Regions from separate parts of the Tepidibacillus infernus genome, predicted to be linked through region 2. Evidence: predicted binding sites of a transcription regulator. Region 2 holds the regulator's gene; each other region holds the start of a gene.

Region 1 (5,758 bases), 1.1 Mb from region 2:
TTAATTATTGATGTTCGCGGGAATCCCGGTGGATACCTACAGAGTGTATTAGAGATTGGGAATTTAGTTGTCCCAAATAAAGGGATTATTGTTCAAGTAGAGGACCGTAACAAAAAAAGAGAACAATATCATTCTGAAATGGAACAACCAAGCTACCCGATTGTTTCTCTAATTAACGGTGGAAGTGCCAGTGCTGCTGAAATATTAGTAGCTGCATTACAAGAGGCTGGACATTACCCAGTGGTTGGAGAGCCTTCCTTTGGTAAAGGTACGGTACAGAATCCTTTTGAACTTTCGGATGGCAGTAATGTTAAATTGACAGTTGCAAAATGGTTAACACCAAATGGAAATTGGATTCATCAAAAGGGAATTCAACCTGATGTGAAGATGGAACAGCCTGAATATTTCCATGCAGCACCATTTCCAGAAGATATTCAATTAAAACGAGATACAAATAGTAATGATGTGAAAAATCTACAGATTATATTGAATGGGTTAGGCTATAAAACAGGAAGAACTGATGGGTACTTTGATCAAGAGACGGTCTTAGCTGTTCAAGCCTTCCAAAAAGCAAATGGATTAAACGCAAGTGGTGTAGTGGATCAAGTCACTGCTAACAAGCTTCAAGATAAAATCATTGAACGAATTAGAGATCCAAAAAATGATTTGCAGCTTCAAGTAGCCATTGAAACATTATTAAAAGCAATAAAATAGAAAAGCAGGAAATCGAAATCCAAGTATCGAATAAATACCACATATGATGATGTGGTATTTTTCATTGGCTATTTTATGCAAAATGATCAAGGGAAGGAAGTCATATGAATGGAACTGCTAATTGAACTGATCAAGAAAATACCTTTTCTTTTTTTACAGCCTATGTTGTATATTGGTTTGATTCTGATCATCCTTCAATATAGAAGACAAATGATATTGGAAAGAGCCTTATTTAGTTCTCGGATTCATTCAGTTCCCTTAGAAGTACTAGGTTCTCTCGGATATGGATTGATTGGTGGTGTAGTTGGATCAGGTTTGATGATGTCATTAGGCGTAGTATTTCACCCATATGAGATGGGAATCGTTTGGTTGATTACTGCGATTTTAATTTTTTTTCATATTCGCTTTCTTTGTCTTTCCTATGCGGCAGGTATATTAGGACTATTAGCAGGTATCATGCGACTTTTTCCAACACCAGAAATAGTTTGGTTAAAACCATTTTGGGAGATGGTGACTCAATTACATATTCCCTCTCTTATCGCCATTGTTGCCATTTTACATTTGATCGAGGCATTTCTCATTCGCTTGCAAGCTGAAAAAACATCGACACCCTTATTCATCGAAACCAAAAGAGGAAAATTGATAGGGGGGCAATATATTCAAGCTTTTTGGCTACTACCCTTATTTTTAGTTGTTTCTACTGGTGATTCAAGTCAAGGAATCGAGCTATCCTCTACTTGGTGGCCTTTGATTGGTGGGTCATCAAGTCTAACGATTTTACCAGTTCCAGCTATCATTGGTTATTCAGATGTTACTACTGTTTATACATCTGTTGAAAAAAGCAAAGTGGCTTCAAAACACTTAATGATTTATAGCGTATTTTTATTTGGACTAGCTTTTGCTGCAGAATATTGGCTACCCCTTCAAATCATTGCTGCTCTTTTTGCAGCACTAGCTCATGAAGGATTAAGACTTATTGGGAAGAGGGCAGAAGCAAAAAGAAGTGTGCTTTTTGTTCATCCTAATGATGGTCTAAGAGTTCTAGAAGTGATCCCGGGAAGTCCAGCGGCAAGAATGGGGATCAAATCGGGTGAAACGATAAAAAAAGTGAATGGCATTCCAGTTACTGATAAACGAGGGCTTTATGAGGCTCTTCAAAGTCAATCAGCCTTTGCAAAGCTAGAAATCATTAATCTTTCAGGACATATCAAATTGGTTCAACATTCCCTTTATGAGGGTGATCATCATCAATTAGGAATCATCTTAGCTCCCGATGACGAAGCACCCTATTATATCGAAATGGAAGATCATAATTTGTTGAAATTATTTAGACAGAAAGTGGAAAAAATCTTCCGTGGGGCTTAAAAAGTAGATTTTTGCCAAGAATAGAATCAGAAGTAGACAAAGGCTGCTTAAAAACAAGTAGCTCGTTTTTTTTGACCATTCAAGGAACATTTGTTCTTTTCGTTTTCACTATAGATATGATATAATTTATTTATATGTGTGATTGACAAGGAGATATTGAGGATGGATCAAGTTTTCCAACTACAATCAGAGTATAAACCACAAGGGGATCAACCTAAAGCAATTGAAGCTTTAGTTCAGGGAATAAAAGAAAATAAACAACACCAAGTACTATTAGGGGCAACAGGGACAGGAAAAACATTTACGATGGCCAATGTGATTGCTCAAGTGAATAAACCAACTTTAGTGATTGCTCATAATAAAACGCTTGCTGCTCAATTGGCTAGTGAATTTAAGGAGTTTTTCCCTAATAACGCTGTTGAATATTTTGTAAGTTACTACGATTATTACCAACCAGAAGCCTATGTTCCACAGACGGATACGTATATTGAAAAAGATGCAAGCATCAATGATGAAATCGATAAATTACGCCACTCTGCGACTAGTGCTTTATTTGAACGAAAGGACGTTATTATTGTCGCTAGTGTGTCAAGTATTTATGGATTAGGATCTCCAGAAGAGTATCGAGAGCTTGTTCTTTCATTAAGAGTAGGAATGGAACGAGAGCGAAATGAAGTCTTAAGAAAATTGGTGGATATTCAATATCAGCGAAATGATATTAATTTCACTCGTGGAACCTTCCGAGTTCGTGGCGATGTGATTGAAATCTTTCCGGCTTCTCGTAGTGAACAAGCGGTACGTGTCGAGTTTTTTGGCGATGAGATCGAACGAATTCGGGAAATCGATGTGCTTACAGGTGAAATTATTGGTGACCGAGATCACATCGCGATTTTTCCTGCTTCTCACTTCGTAACAAGAGAAGAAAAAATGAAATTAGCACTTAAAAATATCGAAGAGGAATTAGACGCTAGATTAAAAGAATTAAGAGATCAAGGGAAATTATTGGAAGCCCAGCGTTTAGAACAAAGAACAAGATATGATCTGGAAATGATGGCAGAGGTTGGATTTTGTTCAGGAATTGAGAACTATTCTAGGCATTTAGAAGGAAGGCCTGCTGGTTCTACTCCTAACACCTTGTTAGATTATTTTCCTGATGATTTTTTAATGATGATCGATGAATCCCATGTAACGATTCCCCAAATTCGGGGAATGTACAATGGAGATAGGGCACGTAAACAGGTACTTGTCGATCATGGCTTTCGTTTGCCTTCCGCTTTGGATAACAGGCCTCTATGGTTTGATGAATTTGAAAAGCACATTCACCAAATCGTTTATGTTTCGGCTACACCTGGACCCTATGAATTGGAACATGCCCCAGAAGTAATCGAACAAATTATTCGTCCAACTGGGTTACTAGACCCTGTCATTGATGTTCGCCCAATTAAAGGACAAATTGATGATTTAATTGGTGAAATCAATTTACGAATCGAAAAAGAAGAACGAGTCATGGTGACTACCTTAACGAAAAAGATGGCAGAGGATTTAACAGACTATCTAAAGGAAATTGGTATCAAGGTGAAATACCTTCATTCAGATATTAAAACCTTGGAACGAATGCAAATTATACGTGGATTGCGACTAGGAGAGTTTGATGTTCTTGTGGGAATCAACCTTTTAAGAGAAGGTTTAGATATACCAGAAGTTTCATTGGTTGCAATTCTTGATGCAGATAAAGAAGGGTTTTTACGTTCTGAAACTTCTTTAATTCAGACGATTGGCCGGGCAGCGAGAAACGCTAATGGCATGGTGATTATGTATGCGGATAAAATCACCGATTCAATGAGAAGAGCGATAGAAGAAACGGAACGACGCCGTAACATTCAGATCGCTTATAATAAAGAACATCACATTGTTCCTATGACCATTCGTAAGAAAGTGAGCGATGTGATCGAAGCAGTGAAGGTTGCTGAGCAAAAGGCTGATTATGGTCAAGGAAAACAGAGAAAAATGAGTAAGAAGGAAAGAGTTCAAATGATTGAGCGTTTAGAAAAAGAAATGAAAGCTGCTGCTAAAGAACTCCATTTTGAAAAAGCAGCAGAATTACGTGATCTCATCATGGAATTGAAAGTGGAAGGGGATCTATAATGCCACAAGAAAAGATTGAAATAAAAGGAGCAAGGGTTCACAACCTAAAAAATATTGATGTATCGATTCCCCGTGACAAATTTGTCGTATTGACTGGGTTAAGTGGTTCAGGGAAATCCTCTTTAGCCTTTGATACGATTTATGCTGAAGGGCAACGCCGTTATGTGGAATCTTTATCAGCTTATGCTAGACAGTTTTTAGGTCAAATGGATAAACCGGATGTGGATTCTATTGATGGATTGTCCCCCGCTATTTCCATTGATCAAAAAACCACTAGCAAAAATCCTCGTTCTACTGTTGGAACGGTTACGGAAATTTACGATTATTTACGTCTATTATTTGCACGAATCGGAAAACCACATTGTCCTGTTCATGGAACAGAAATCAGTGCACAGACCATTGAACAAATGGTAGACCGGTTGTTGAGTTATCCAGAGCGGACGAAAATGCAGATTCTTGCTCCAGTCATAGAGGGGAGAAAAGGGGAGCATAGCAAGGTTTTAGAAGATATCAAAAAGCAGGGATTTGTTCGTGTCCGTGTCGATGGAGAAGTTTTAGATGTCAGTGAAGAAATCAAGCTTGAGAAGAATAAGAAACATACAATTGAAGTGGTTGTTGACCGCATTATCTTAAAGCCTGATATTCAAACAAGGTTAGCCGATTCATTAGAAACAGCATTACAGATGGCTGATGGCAAAGTGATTGTGGAAATCATTGGCGAGGAAGAGCTTTTATTTAGTCAAAAATTGGCTTGTCCAATCTGTGGATTTAGTATGGATGAGTTATCACCAAGGATGTTCTCCTTTAATAGTCCATATGGTGCCTGTCCTACATGTGACGGGTTAGGAAGCAAGATGGAAGTAGACCCGGATTTAGTGATTCCTGATCCTAAGAAAACATTAGTTGAAGGAGCGATCGAACCATGGGCAGGAATTAGCTCTACCTATTATCCACAGTTGCTAGAATCGATTTGTAACCACTTAGGTATTGATATGAACACTCCTGTAGATCAATTAAGTGCAGAACAATTACATTTAATTTTACATGGAAGTAAAGGAGAAAAAATCCATTTCCGTTATGAAAATGAATTTGGTCAAGTGAGAGAAGCAGATGTTCCATTTGAAGGGGTTATTCCTAATTTGGAACGAAGGTATAAAGAGACGGTTTCTGACTATACAAGAGACCATATCGAACAGTTTATGAGTCATAAGCCTTGTCCAACCTGTAAAGGGGCTCGATTAAAGAAAGAAATTTTATCAGTACAAGTTGGCGGTCAAAATATAGCCTATGTTACAGATCTTTCGATCAAGAATGCATTAAGCTTTTTTGAGAATTTAATTTTAACAGAAAAAGAACAAACGATTGCTTATCTTATTTTGAAAGAAATTAAATCACGGCTTGGATTTTTAGTGAATGTAGGCTTAGACTATTTAACTTTAAGCCGTGCTGCTGGAACGCTTTCTGGAGGTGAAGCTCAGCGGATTCGTCTTGCAACCCAAATCGGTTCTAGTTTAATGGGAGTGCTCTATATCTT
Region 2 (5,758 bases):
CTTTAGCGTCAGATTCATCCATTCCTTTTGCCACATAAAGTTCAATTAACTCTTGTTTTTCCCCCTCTGGAAAATTTTCCACTTCCCAAAGTTCTCGTTCCCTTTCTGACTGTTTAAATTCATTTTCAGCCTTTGTACTTAAATAGTCGCCAATTGCCATTGAGAGACCATCCGCAATCAGGTTAGCAAAACCCATGATTAGCACAATACCTGAAGAAAGCTGTGCACCAGCAACTCCAGCAACAACTGCAAAAGTTGTAATTATACCATCTAACCCACCATATATAAAACTTTTTATGTATTGGCCTTGTTCTTGGTTATGTCCTTCAGGAGCATGTTTTCTTTGTTGATGTACAATTTTACTTGCTTCTTTATTATTACTCTTGTATGCTTCTCTTGCTTTGTCTAAATTTCTAGATAACAATACCCTTTCACCCCTAATTATTATATTTTAAGCTATTATATATTTCTATTTTACCATATTTTTTAGAACTATAAGCTAATATAGCTTTTTTTCATATTTCAATTACTTTTAAAGTTCCCTATGAATACAAAAAGGAGGGTTTCTATCTATCTGCACCCTCCTCGTTTCTTTAATGAAAATTTCGTTTTGATTTAGCTTCTTTTAATTTATTTGGTGTAATGTCGTTTCCATTTGCATCTATGACTTTAATAGAATGTAATTGTGCACGTAAACTCTCACGATAAGCGGCAATATATTCTTGTCGAAGTTTTGATTGCTCTTCTTTTTCTATTTCGGTTAATCCAACCGTTTTAGATTTACGAGAGAGTTCATTAATTCGATCTATTTTTTCTTGTTTCATTCTTCTACGTCGTTCTCCTTTCCCACTTCTCTAAAATCGCTGCATTTGCAACGACTCCAATCACATTTAATGCTGTTCTAAATGTGTCAGTTAAACGGTCAACACCAGCTATAATCGCAATGGCTTCTAACGGTAAATTTGCAGCACTTAGCACAGTAGACATCATAATAATTCCTGCTCCAGGAACACCAGCAGTACTTAATGAAACTAAGATCGCACTTACAAAAACTGCAATAATTTGGTTTATACTCAAATTAGCACCGATCATCTGAGAAACAAAAACTGCTGTGAAACCTTGTAGAATCGCAGCACCATCTTTTTTGAGGGAAACTCCAAAAGGAATAGCGAAACTAACAAGTTCCTTTTTCATACCATAACGATGCTCAGCATTATCCATTGCTAATGGAAGAGTCGCATTACTACTAGCTGTTCCAAATGCAAGTCCAAAAGCTGGATAAAATGCCTTCCAAAACTTAATCGGATTTTGTCCTGTAACAATTAAAAGAATACTATAAATTCCAAATGCCATCAATAAAATTGCTATGATTAATCCAATCACATACAATGATAAACTCTTAATGATCCCTAATCCTTGTGTTGCAATCACAGAAGCCATTAAGGAAAAAACGCCTATAGGTGCTAGTCTTAAGATAATTCCCATAATCTTAAAAATAACTTCATTTGCACTATCGATAAAGACAGAAAACGGTTTTCCCTTTTCTCCTGCAAGAGTAACTCCTAATCCTAACATTAATGCCGTTATAATAATTTGAACCATATGGCCTGTGCTCATCGATTCAAAAGGGTTGCTAGGAATAATACTTAATAGCCATTCAGATAAAGGAAGGCCTTGCTTTCCTTCAACCTTTTGTTGAAGCATTTCTACGCCTATTCCTGGTTTTAAAACATAAGCCACAATCAAACCAATGATAAGAGAAATAACTGAGGTAAAGATATATAAAAACAGTAATTTAATGCTATATCTCCCTATTTTCTTGATGTCACCCAAACTTGACATACTCGTTACTAATGAAACAAGCACCAATGGTACTACTATAAATTGGATCAATTTAATAAAACCAACGCCTACTAGATGCAGAATGTTTTTATCTAAAAATTGAATCATTTCATCAGGAACTAGAAGGTTGATAAAAAATCCTGCCCCTATACCAAGTATCATCGCTAAAAAGATTTTCGTAGATTGATTCATTTTTATATATCTTCCTTTCACTATAATAGGGTGCTACGTTAAATGATTATAATGAAAGTTTGAAATTTAATCAATGCAAGAATGTGCTGATGGTGAAAATAGTAAAGAGTAACACGCGGTTACTCTTTGTTTAAAAAATTAACCTATCTAATCATATGGAAGGTATCCATTGATTAAAGTTTCAACATGATGATATGGATTGAAATCATCAAATCGACCATAAGAATAATGGAGGACTTCCTCTCTTCCGGTTGATTCATTCACATTCACTCGACTTATCTGGTATTCCTCTTGTGGAAAAAAATGCGGATCTACCCTTGCAATATCATTAGGAAACCCCGGTATCATCTTATCCCTCCTTTATAATACATTATGTCTAAAAGAAGAATATTTTAGTATAAATTAGTCTAGAGGAATCTTAAGCACTTGGCCAGGATAAATCATTGCTTCTGATAATTCATTTAATTCTCGAATGTTGTATATCAATTCCCTAAAATCCATTTTGCCATTGTAATAAGGTTTGGCTATTGACCATAATGTATCACCTTCTTGGACTATTACTTCAATGTATTGTGGCGTTTTCTTCTGATTAATTTCCTTTCCATACACGATTGTTGAGATCACAAACGTTATTAAAATAACAAATAAAACTATTAAAATCCTTTTCATAAGAACCCTCCGAACATTTATTCTTAATTATAATTTTATTATATTTTAGAACAAATGTTCCTGTCAAGCTAAAATTTCGAACGAGTGTTTGCGCAATCGATTGATTTATGTTATAATAAAAAACAAGAAAGATATGGTATTTCAGAGGTGAATGATGATGAATAATTTATCGAACAGACAAAAGGCAATTTTTGATTTTATTAAACAAAAGGTGAAAGAAAAAGGTTATCCCCCATCAGTTAGAGAAATTGGAGAAGCTGTTGGTTTAGCCTCTAGTTCAACAGTACACGGGCATTTGTCTAGATTAGAAAAGAAGGGCTTAATTCGAAGAGATCCTACAAAGCCTAGGGCTATTGAGATTTTGGTAGATGATGATTTACCTAAGATGGACAAAGAGATGGTTAGAGTTCCATTGATAGGAAAGGTTACTGCTGGAGAGCCTATCACTGCCATTGAAAATGTAGAAGATTATTTTCCACTACCTGCTAGTATTGTAAATGGTGATGACGTTTATATGCTTGTTGTTCAAGGAGAAAGCATGATTGAAGCCGGTATATATGATGGAGATTATGTGATTGTTCGCCAGCAACCTGTAGCTAATAATGGGGAAATTGTCGTAGCCATGACTGATGAGGGAGAAGCAACGGTTAAGAGATTTTTTAAAGAAAAAAACCATATTCGACTTCAACCTGAAAACTCAACGATGAAACCTATTTTATTACCACAAGTGACTATTTTAGGAAAGGTAATTGGATTATTTAGAAATATTCACTAACATTAGTAATTCTACTATAAATCCCCCTTCTCCATAAGGATGAAGGGGGATTTCATTTTAAATTAAAATAGATTTAATTTTTTAATATAGCTTCATATATTGGTCTCTTTCCCATTGATGAACATGGGTCCTAAATAGATCCCATTCAATTTGTTTAGCCTCAACAAAATGCTCCACTGCATGGCTACCTAGCGCAGATAGAATGACTTCATTCTTTAATAGTTCATGAATAGCTTCTAATAAAGTTGCTGGTAAATTATCTATTCCTTCTGCAATTCGTTCTTCCTCTGTCATAACGTAAATGTTACGATCGACAGGAGCTGGCAATTTGATTTTATTCTTAATTCCATCTAATCCTGCTTTCAATAGTACAGTTAAAGCTAAATATGGATTGGCTGATGGATCTGGATGACGCACTTCAATTCTCGTACTTAAACCTCGGGAAGCAGGGATACGAATTAAAGGACTTCTATTTTGTGCGGACCAAGCAACATATACTGGAGCTTCGTAACCTGGAACTAATCTTTTATATGAATTCACTGTTGGATTTGTTATTGCTGCTAATGAACGCGCATGTTTAAGTATGCCTGCAATAAAGTATCTAGCTGTTTCAGATAACCCCAATGAATCGTTTGGATCATAGAATGTATTCTCATTACCTTTAAATAAAGAAAGATGATTATGCATTCCTGAGCCATTCACACCATATAAGGGTTTTGGCATAAAGGTAGCATGTAAACCATGTTTACGAGCTATCGTTTTTACGACTAGCTTAAAAGTTTGAATGTTATCTGCAGTACGAACAGCATCAGCATATTTAAAATCAATCTCGTGCTGACCTGGAGCTACTTCATGATGAGAAGCCTCAACTTCAAATCCCATTCTGTCTAAAGTAAGTACGATATCACGTCGGCAGTTTTCACCTAAATCTACAGGAGCTAAATCAAAATAAGCTCCATTATCGTTTAATTGTAACGTAGGTTCTCCTTTTTCATCCGTCTTAAATAGAAAGAATTCTGGTTCTGGCCCAACGTTCATAGCAGTAAAACCTAATTCTTCAGCTTCTTTTAAAGCCCTTTTTAAAATTCCCCTTGGATCCCCTTCAAACGGAGTACCATCTGGCATATAAATATCGCAAATTAAACGTGCCACTTTTCCTTCCTCAGATCCCCATGGAAAAACAACCCAAGTGTCAAGATCAGGATACAGATACATATCAGATTCTTCGATACGAACAAATCCCTCTATAGAAGATCCATCAAACATGATTTTATTATCCAATGCTTTTTCCAGTTGACTCACAGGTACTTCAACATTCTTAATAGAACCCATTAAATCAGTAAACATTAAACGAATAAAGCGTACATTTTCTTCCTTTGCCATCCTAATAATATCTTCTCTACTAAATTTGGACATCTTCATACTCTCCTTTTTATCTATTCTCAAATGCAGTCGCATTTAAGTTTTAATGGAAAAATCTCGATAACTCCCCCTGGATTAGCGAAGTCTGACCTGGCTTTTGTTGTAAAATTTCTCTCTTTAAAATTTGTCTTAATTCTGTCTTTGAGATCTCAGACCGTTGTGTTTGTTGTAATTGTTTCATTTCAAGCTCTTGTTGCTCTATTTCATTTCTTAAGAGAATTTCCTTTATTCCTGCTATATTTACTTTCTTATCTAACAGACTTTTTATTTCTAATAGATGGTCAATATCATGGAATGAGAAGAGACGTTGCCTACCCTTGGTTCTTGCTGGTTTTATCAAACCTTGGTCTTCATAATAACGAATTTGTCGAGCAGACAATTCCGTAAGTTCCATTACAATACTAATCGGAAATAGCGGTCGATTTCTTCGTTCAAAATCATTCATGAAAACTCTCCTTATCATATATCCTTATCATATAATGGTTTTATTTTAATTCATGTTAGTTTTATTGTCAATAATATGTTAGAAAAACTTACATATAAAATTATAAAAAATAAAGAGGCATCTCTCACATCAAAATATAGCCTCTTTCCTAAAATGCAAACAAAATATATGATTAAGCAATAGATAAAATCCCCTTGTCTACCATTATCTCGATAGCCGTTAATATCCCCCATTTTACATGGTGGTAGGTAAGCCCACCTTGAACATAAGCAATATATGGAGAACGGATAGGTGCATCACCAGATAATTCAAGACTTGCTCCTTGTATAAATGTACCTGCTGCCATAATAACAGAATCTTGATATCCGGGAATCTGATTTGGCACTGGTATAACGTGAGAATCAATTGGTGAT
Region 3 (5,758 bases), on a different contig from region 2:
CAGGAAATTCAAGTCCCTTCGCACTATGAAGGGTCATCATCGTAACACCTTTCTCTGCTTCAGCTTCATCCATTTGATCCACATCACTCACAAGTGCAATTTCTGTTAAGAAGGTCACTAATGATTTATCTTCACTTTTATTTTCAAATTCTAATGTGACAGAGAGTAATTCTTCAATATTTTCCAAGCGACTTTCTGCTTCCAGAGTTTTTTCTTTCTTTAATTCTTCACGGTAGCCTGTTTTCTCAATCACCTGTTCTGTTAATTCTGAGACCCCAAGATAATCTACCATTTGGCTAAATTGAGAAATGATCCCTGCAAATTCGCTCACCTTATTGGCTGCTTTTGCACTTAAACCGATAAAATCGACAACTTGAATAGCAGCAAACATCGATGTGCCTTGAGATGCAGCATATTCTGCAATTTTATCTACTGTTGCAGCTCCAATCCCCCGTTTAGGGACATTGATCACTCTACGTAAACTAATATCATCATCTGGATTGACGATTAAGCGAAGATACGCCATGATATCCTTGATTTCTTTGCGATCATAGAACTTGGTACCGCCAACCATTTTATAAGGAATATTCGATTTGATAAAAATTTCCTCAATCACACGAGTTTGGGCATTTGTCCGATATAGGACAGCAAAATCATGATACTGTTTTCCTTTGTCAATGCCATCTTGAATCACTTTGGCAATAAAATAGGCTTCATCATGTTCATTCATCGCTTCGTAAAGCGTAATTTTTTCTCCTTGAGGGTTCTCTGTCCAAAGATTTTTCTCTTTACGCTGAAAATTATTTTTAATGACCTCATTGGCTGCACGCAGAATATTCTTCGTTGAACGGTAATTTTGTTCCAGTTTAATCACTTGAGCATTAGGAAAATCCTTTTCAAAGTTTAGGATATTTTGAATATCTGCTCCACGCCATTTGTAAATCGATTGGTCTGTATCTCCAACGACACAGATATTTTGATAATGGTCTGCTAACATTTGTACTAATAGGTATTGTGCACGGTTTGTATCTTGATACTCATCAATATGAATATATTTAAATTTATTTTGATAAAAAGCTAATACTTCCGGTACTTGTTGAAATAATTGAACCGTTACCATGATCAAATCATCAAAATCTAAAGAGTGATTCGCCTTTAGCCTTGCTTGATACTTCTCATAAACGGCAAGTACCTTTTGCATAAAAAAGTCGTTCGCTATTTTGGCAAAAGCCTCTGGTGATTTCAGTTCATTCTTCGCTTGACTAATGGTGGCTTGAATCGCCTTTGGTTCAAACTTTTTGTTATCGATATTCAGTTCATTCATAATCTGTTTGATCACGTTCAACTGATCTGATGCATCTAAAATCGAGAAATTATTAGAATAGCCAAGTCGTTGAATATCTTTACGTAAAATACGGACACACATCGAATGGAAGGTAGAGATCCAAATGTCTTCTGCCTGTGGTCCCACTAATCGTGCAACGCGATCCTTCATTTCTCTTGCAGCTTTATTGGTAAAGGTAATCGCTAAGATACTCCATGGTGCAATCCCTTTATATAGTAAATGAGCAATACGATGGGTCAAAACCTTTGTTTTGCCACTTCCTGCTCCAGCTAGGATCAATAATGGTCCATTAATTGTTTCAACCGCTTTTTGTTGTTGTGGATTTAACCCTTTAAAAATATCATTACCTATCATTTGTTCCATTTTCTCCACCCTTTATCGCACGTTTGTTCGTTTTCCGGTTTCTCTACCAAATTATATCGAATCCGTCCCCTTGATTCAATAAGAAGGCAGGATTCAGAAAGTTTTTTTCAGAGTGGGACAATGGTTTTTCGTTTCTATGAATTTTAACAAGCATACAAAAATATACATAAAGAGATGGACAAAATAGGGGATGAATAAAGTGCAGCTCTTTTCTAAAGCAATTGCGATTCTATTAGGTAGTTTGATCCTTGCGGTAGGAATCAACTTTTTCCTTGTTCCTTTTCATTTATTAGATGGGGGAATGATTGGGATTGCATTGATTGTCAATTATTTGTCAGGAGTGAAGGTGGGCTTAACTATTATTTTATTAAGCATTCCAATATATCTATTGGCTTGGTTTAAATATCGATCATTTTTCTATCATAGTATTCATGGGATGCTCATCTCTTCTTTATTTATCGATGTTTTACGTCCGTATCAATACTATTTTTTGTATTATATAGAACTTGATCCATTAAGCAGTTCGATTATAGGTGGGCTCTTTGTCGGAACGGGAATTGGCATCATGCTCCGATTTAAAACAAGTACAGGCGGCACAGATCTATTAGCCCAATATTTGTCTACAATTCTTCCTATTAACGTTGGCTTGATCATTTTTATGATTGATGCGATCGTGATCTACTTAGGCGGGGTTTTGATTTCGAAGGAAACCTTAATTCTCTCCTTTATTACGATCATGGCAGTCGGTGTGGCCACATCTCTTTTAACCTGGAAGCAAAAGAAGGTGGTAAAATAAGAAATCAATGAACCAATTTTCTAATTCTGTCGTTCCTTGCCTTCCAAGACTTCCTAATAGAACTAAAATTACAAAAGCAGGAAGAACAATGAATGTAAATATTGTATATATTCGGACGATATATCTTTCAACCAAAGTTATAATCGCAACAATCAAAGTGACCAATATAAAACTATAGTAAACTACCCAAAACCAAGTAGGAAGTGTCGACCCCATTTAGATCATCTCCATCTAATACAAAAAAGTCAGCAATAACATTTATCTTATCATTTGCAATAGCAATTTCTCTCAAAACTCCACTAAGTCGTTTTTCTTTAATAATATTATTGTTTTTGATATTTATTTTCGTTAATAGTCCAGAATCTATTGAAGTGTTATGGATAACATATAAAAAATTATCTTTTACAACCAACTTAATTGGCAGTTTTTTTGTTTTTATATAGCGTTTATTCCCAGGTTCCGATGGTATTCCTGTAACAGGTACGTATAAATTCTCTTTATAAATCTTTTCTTTTTGTAAGCCACCAATATCGAGATTGATTTCTTCTACAACATCCCAATTTTGCGAAAATAGAACTATTTTACTTTTATTGTAAAGATTAGATGTAAAGATTACTCCATATTTAAATGATAATATGTTATTGTTGGACTGTTGTGTACATCCTAGGCTAACTATAAGTAGCCCTATTATCATTAATTTCAATTTTATCATGCAGCATGACCACCAGCCCATGCACTCGAGCTACTACTAGCAGTGTCTAACGTCACTAGAAACATTCCAGGTCTTGAATAGTAACCAGCTTGTATTGAAACGTCTCCAGAAACCTTTGAATCCCCATAATATTTGGAAACTTCACGAGATTTCCATTGCTTTTTAATGATTCAGTTTGCATTTTTTCCTGTTTTATCTCTGTCAGCTGTTTTTTAGTTTGGTGATGATTTTACTAGGTAGACGTCAACAATGAAAAAATAGTTCCCATTTTAAAAATATTATTAAAAATCGGGAACGTTTTTTCTATTTATAATGTCTAAAAGCCCACATTTCATTACTTGGAACGTAGGCTTTTGTTTTAAATACTTCTTCTTTAGAGATTACGAAATACCACCTGTGGCACTGCAATAAAATTCTGCAGATACCCTCAGATCGTACCATGTCATTCCGCTATATACAACATAACCTTGAGCCACTACATAGAAAGTGCGTCCACCATCAATAATACTCTCATCAATATAGTTACTATACCAGGTGTATCCGGAAGTTGCAGACTTAATGCTACTAACGTAGCTATTACTGGAAATCAATTGCCTGTCGTGAAAGCTACTGTAATAGGTTTCAATATTGGCAGTTATGTCGATTTTTACGCTTTTTGTTCCAACAGATACGTAGTCACTCTTTGTAACTGTTTGAAAAGCCATTGGCTGTATTTCACTTACCTTTTTAGCATGTTCTTCTGGGGTCAGCGCATTCGACTTATCGAATTTCAGTTTCGGAGTCTTCAATTGATATTCTCCAATAGCTTTGAGTGAAGCTTTAAATTCCTCAATAGGGGCTGCATTAGAAAAATCAAATTCTTCAAAAGGCTTAAGTTCGATTCTTGCGTTATACTTTTCTCTTGCTTCTTCGACAGCCGATTGGTAATGGTTATACAGTTCTTTTTTATCAGAAATCGTTATATCATCAGTTGTTGCAAAAACAGCAGTGCTCATAGAGAGCATCATAATTAATGCTAACGTTAGACTAAGGATTCTTTTCATAATTATCACCATTCCATTCATAACTTTAGAAATACAAAATTGTACATCAACTGGTTTAATCCTTATGTTCAATCATTGAGTAAACAACTTTTTTAACTATCGCAAAAAAGAATTATTGTAAAAAATTTTTTAGAACACTTATAATAGTCGTTAGAGGCTCCGTATATTTATCCAATCATTAGGTTTAGCTGCTTAATCTTTTGGAGGTATAAGGAACCCTTATTTAATTTGTCCGGTGACCTTATATGCCTCATAGCATGTCCACCTCCCTTTTTCATATTTACCTTTTTAAAAATTTAAAAGGAAAATATTTTTTTAGATCCTTTTATACAAGATCTTTCTAAATCATAACCAATTGGTCGACCAAAATCATTTTGGTGATGATTTTATTAGGTAGACGTCAACAATGAAAAAATAGTTCCCATTTTAAAAATATTATTAAAAATCGGGAACGATTTTTCTTTTTATTACGTCTATCTAATGAAAAAATCTCTAGGAGGTATACAAGGTGAAACAACTAAAAAAAGTCGGTATTTTATTACTAACTGCATGGATGATTTCTGGTGTTTTTTTTACTGATACTAGTTTAGCTGCAGATAAAACCAAGGTTCCTTCAGCACCAACGGAAGGGAACCCGTCTAAAAATTCTAATTTTGGTTCTATGGAAGAAAGTATTGAGATTCAGTCCACACAGTATATAAAAAGCTGGAATACAAACATTAATAATTTATCTGTGAATATCGTAAATGTTAGTGGTTTTACTGATTCTTACTCAACAGTAGAGACAATTTCAGTTGACCTTTATTTACAATATTGGGATTCAGGACAAGGGAAATGGGTTGACTTAGTGCACGTAGGGGAATTTAAACAATCAAACACATCTCATGTTGCAGGCACTGATGACGTAGCAGTTTCTAGCGGGTTTTATTACCGAACAAGAGGAATTCATTACATTATTGAAAACGGAACGGTGGAGGAAACAAGTTCAGTATCTACATACATTTATTTAAAATAATAACTAGAGGGCATTTTTTTGATGCCCTCTTTTTCTTGACCCTATCTTTCAGATAGACTTAGCTATTTCTAACATTTCATGATCTGATAATTGACTTTCTATTAAAAATTGAACGTCTTGATGAACCCAAATTATTTTTTTTGTCCCATCTTTAAATGTAAACATTGTTCCCTTTATTCCATTGATATTAACCTCTTTTATAACAGTGTCTTCATTATCTACTCCAAATGAATAACCCATTTGGTCTTTAACGAAAATTTCCTGTATAGAAAATGTTTGTTGTTCATTTTTATAATGAAGTTTGATCTCATTGCTTTTTCGATCACCCACTCTGATCACAGAAACATAGCTAAGTTCAAATCCGGGGGGAACTTTTTTAGGAACATTGATTGTGAAACCATCAATCATTTTTTGTGCTTCTGTTAGACTCATATCTTCCACTTTTATTTGTTTATTTAAAACCTGAGCCTCTGGCTTCGGTCCA

Evidence for each region. The regulator LexA, encoded in region 2, represses DNA repair genes until DNA is damaged. The targets are predictions, from matches to a motif close to CGAACATATGTTCG.
Region 1: a site for LexA is predicted at 2,163-2,176, ahead of uvrB (excinuclease ABC subunit UvrB). Genes of this name have one in related genera too.
Region 3: a site for LexA is predicted at 1,725-1,738, ahead of pcrA (DNA helicase PcrA). Genes of this name have one in related genera too.

Annotation. Positions count from the first base shown of each region.
Region 1 is NZ_JBLWFI010000001.1:1,926,170-1,931,927, reverse strand. Features, by position in the region: gene TEPIDINF_RS09730 (S41 family peptidase) at 1-714, shown strand, start outside; gene TEPIDINF_RS09725 (PDZ domain-containing protein) at 823-2,079, shown strand; gene uvrB (excinuclease ABC subunit UvrB) at 2,242-4,224, shown strand; gene uvrA (excinuclease ABC subunit UvrA) at 4,224-5,758, shown strand, end outside.
Region 2 is NZ_JBLWFI010000001.1:809,403-815,160, reverse strand. Features, by position in the region: gene TEPIDINF_RS04215 (VIT1/CCC1 transporter family protein) at 1-424, opposite strand, end outside; gene TEPIDINF_RS04210 (DUF896 domain-containing protein) at 594-824, opposite strand; gene TEPIDINF_RS04205 (dicarboxylate/amino acid:cation symporter) at 829-2,034, opposite strand; gene TEPIDINF_RS04200 (hypothetical protein) at 2,182-2,382, opposite strand; gene yneA (cell division suppressor protein YneA) at 2,437-2,703, opposite strand; gene lexA (transcriptional repressor LexA) at 2,861-3,478, shown strand; gene glnA (type I glutamate--ammonia ligase) at 3,560-4,894, opposite strand; gene TEPIDINF_RS04180 (MerR family transcriptional regulator) at 4,944-5,345, opposite strand; gene TEPIDINF_RS04175 (methionine gamma-lyase family protein) at 5,518-5,758, opposite strand, start outside.
Region 3 is NZ_JBLWFI010000002.1:25,154-30,911, reverse strand. Features, by position in the region: gene pcrA (DNA helicase PcrA) at 1-1,708, opposite strand, end outside; gene TEPIDINF_RS12570 (YitT family protein) at 1,908-2,504, shown strand; gene TEPIDINF_RS12565 (hypothetical protein) at 2,677-3,216, opposite strand; gene TEPIDINF_RS12560 (hypothetical protein) at 3,597-4,259, opposite strand; gene TEPIDINF_RS12555 (hypothetical protein) at 4,768-5,274, shown strand; gene TEPIDINF_RS12550 (DUF4367 domain-containing protein) at 5,323-5,758, opposite strand, start outside.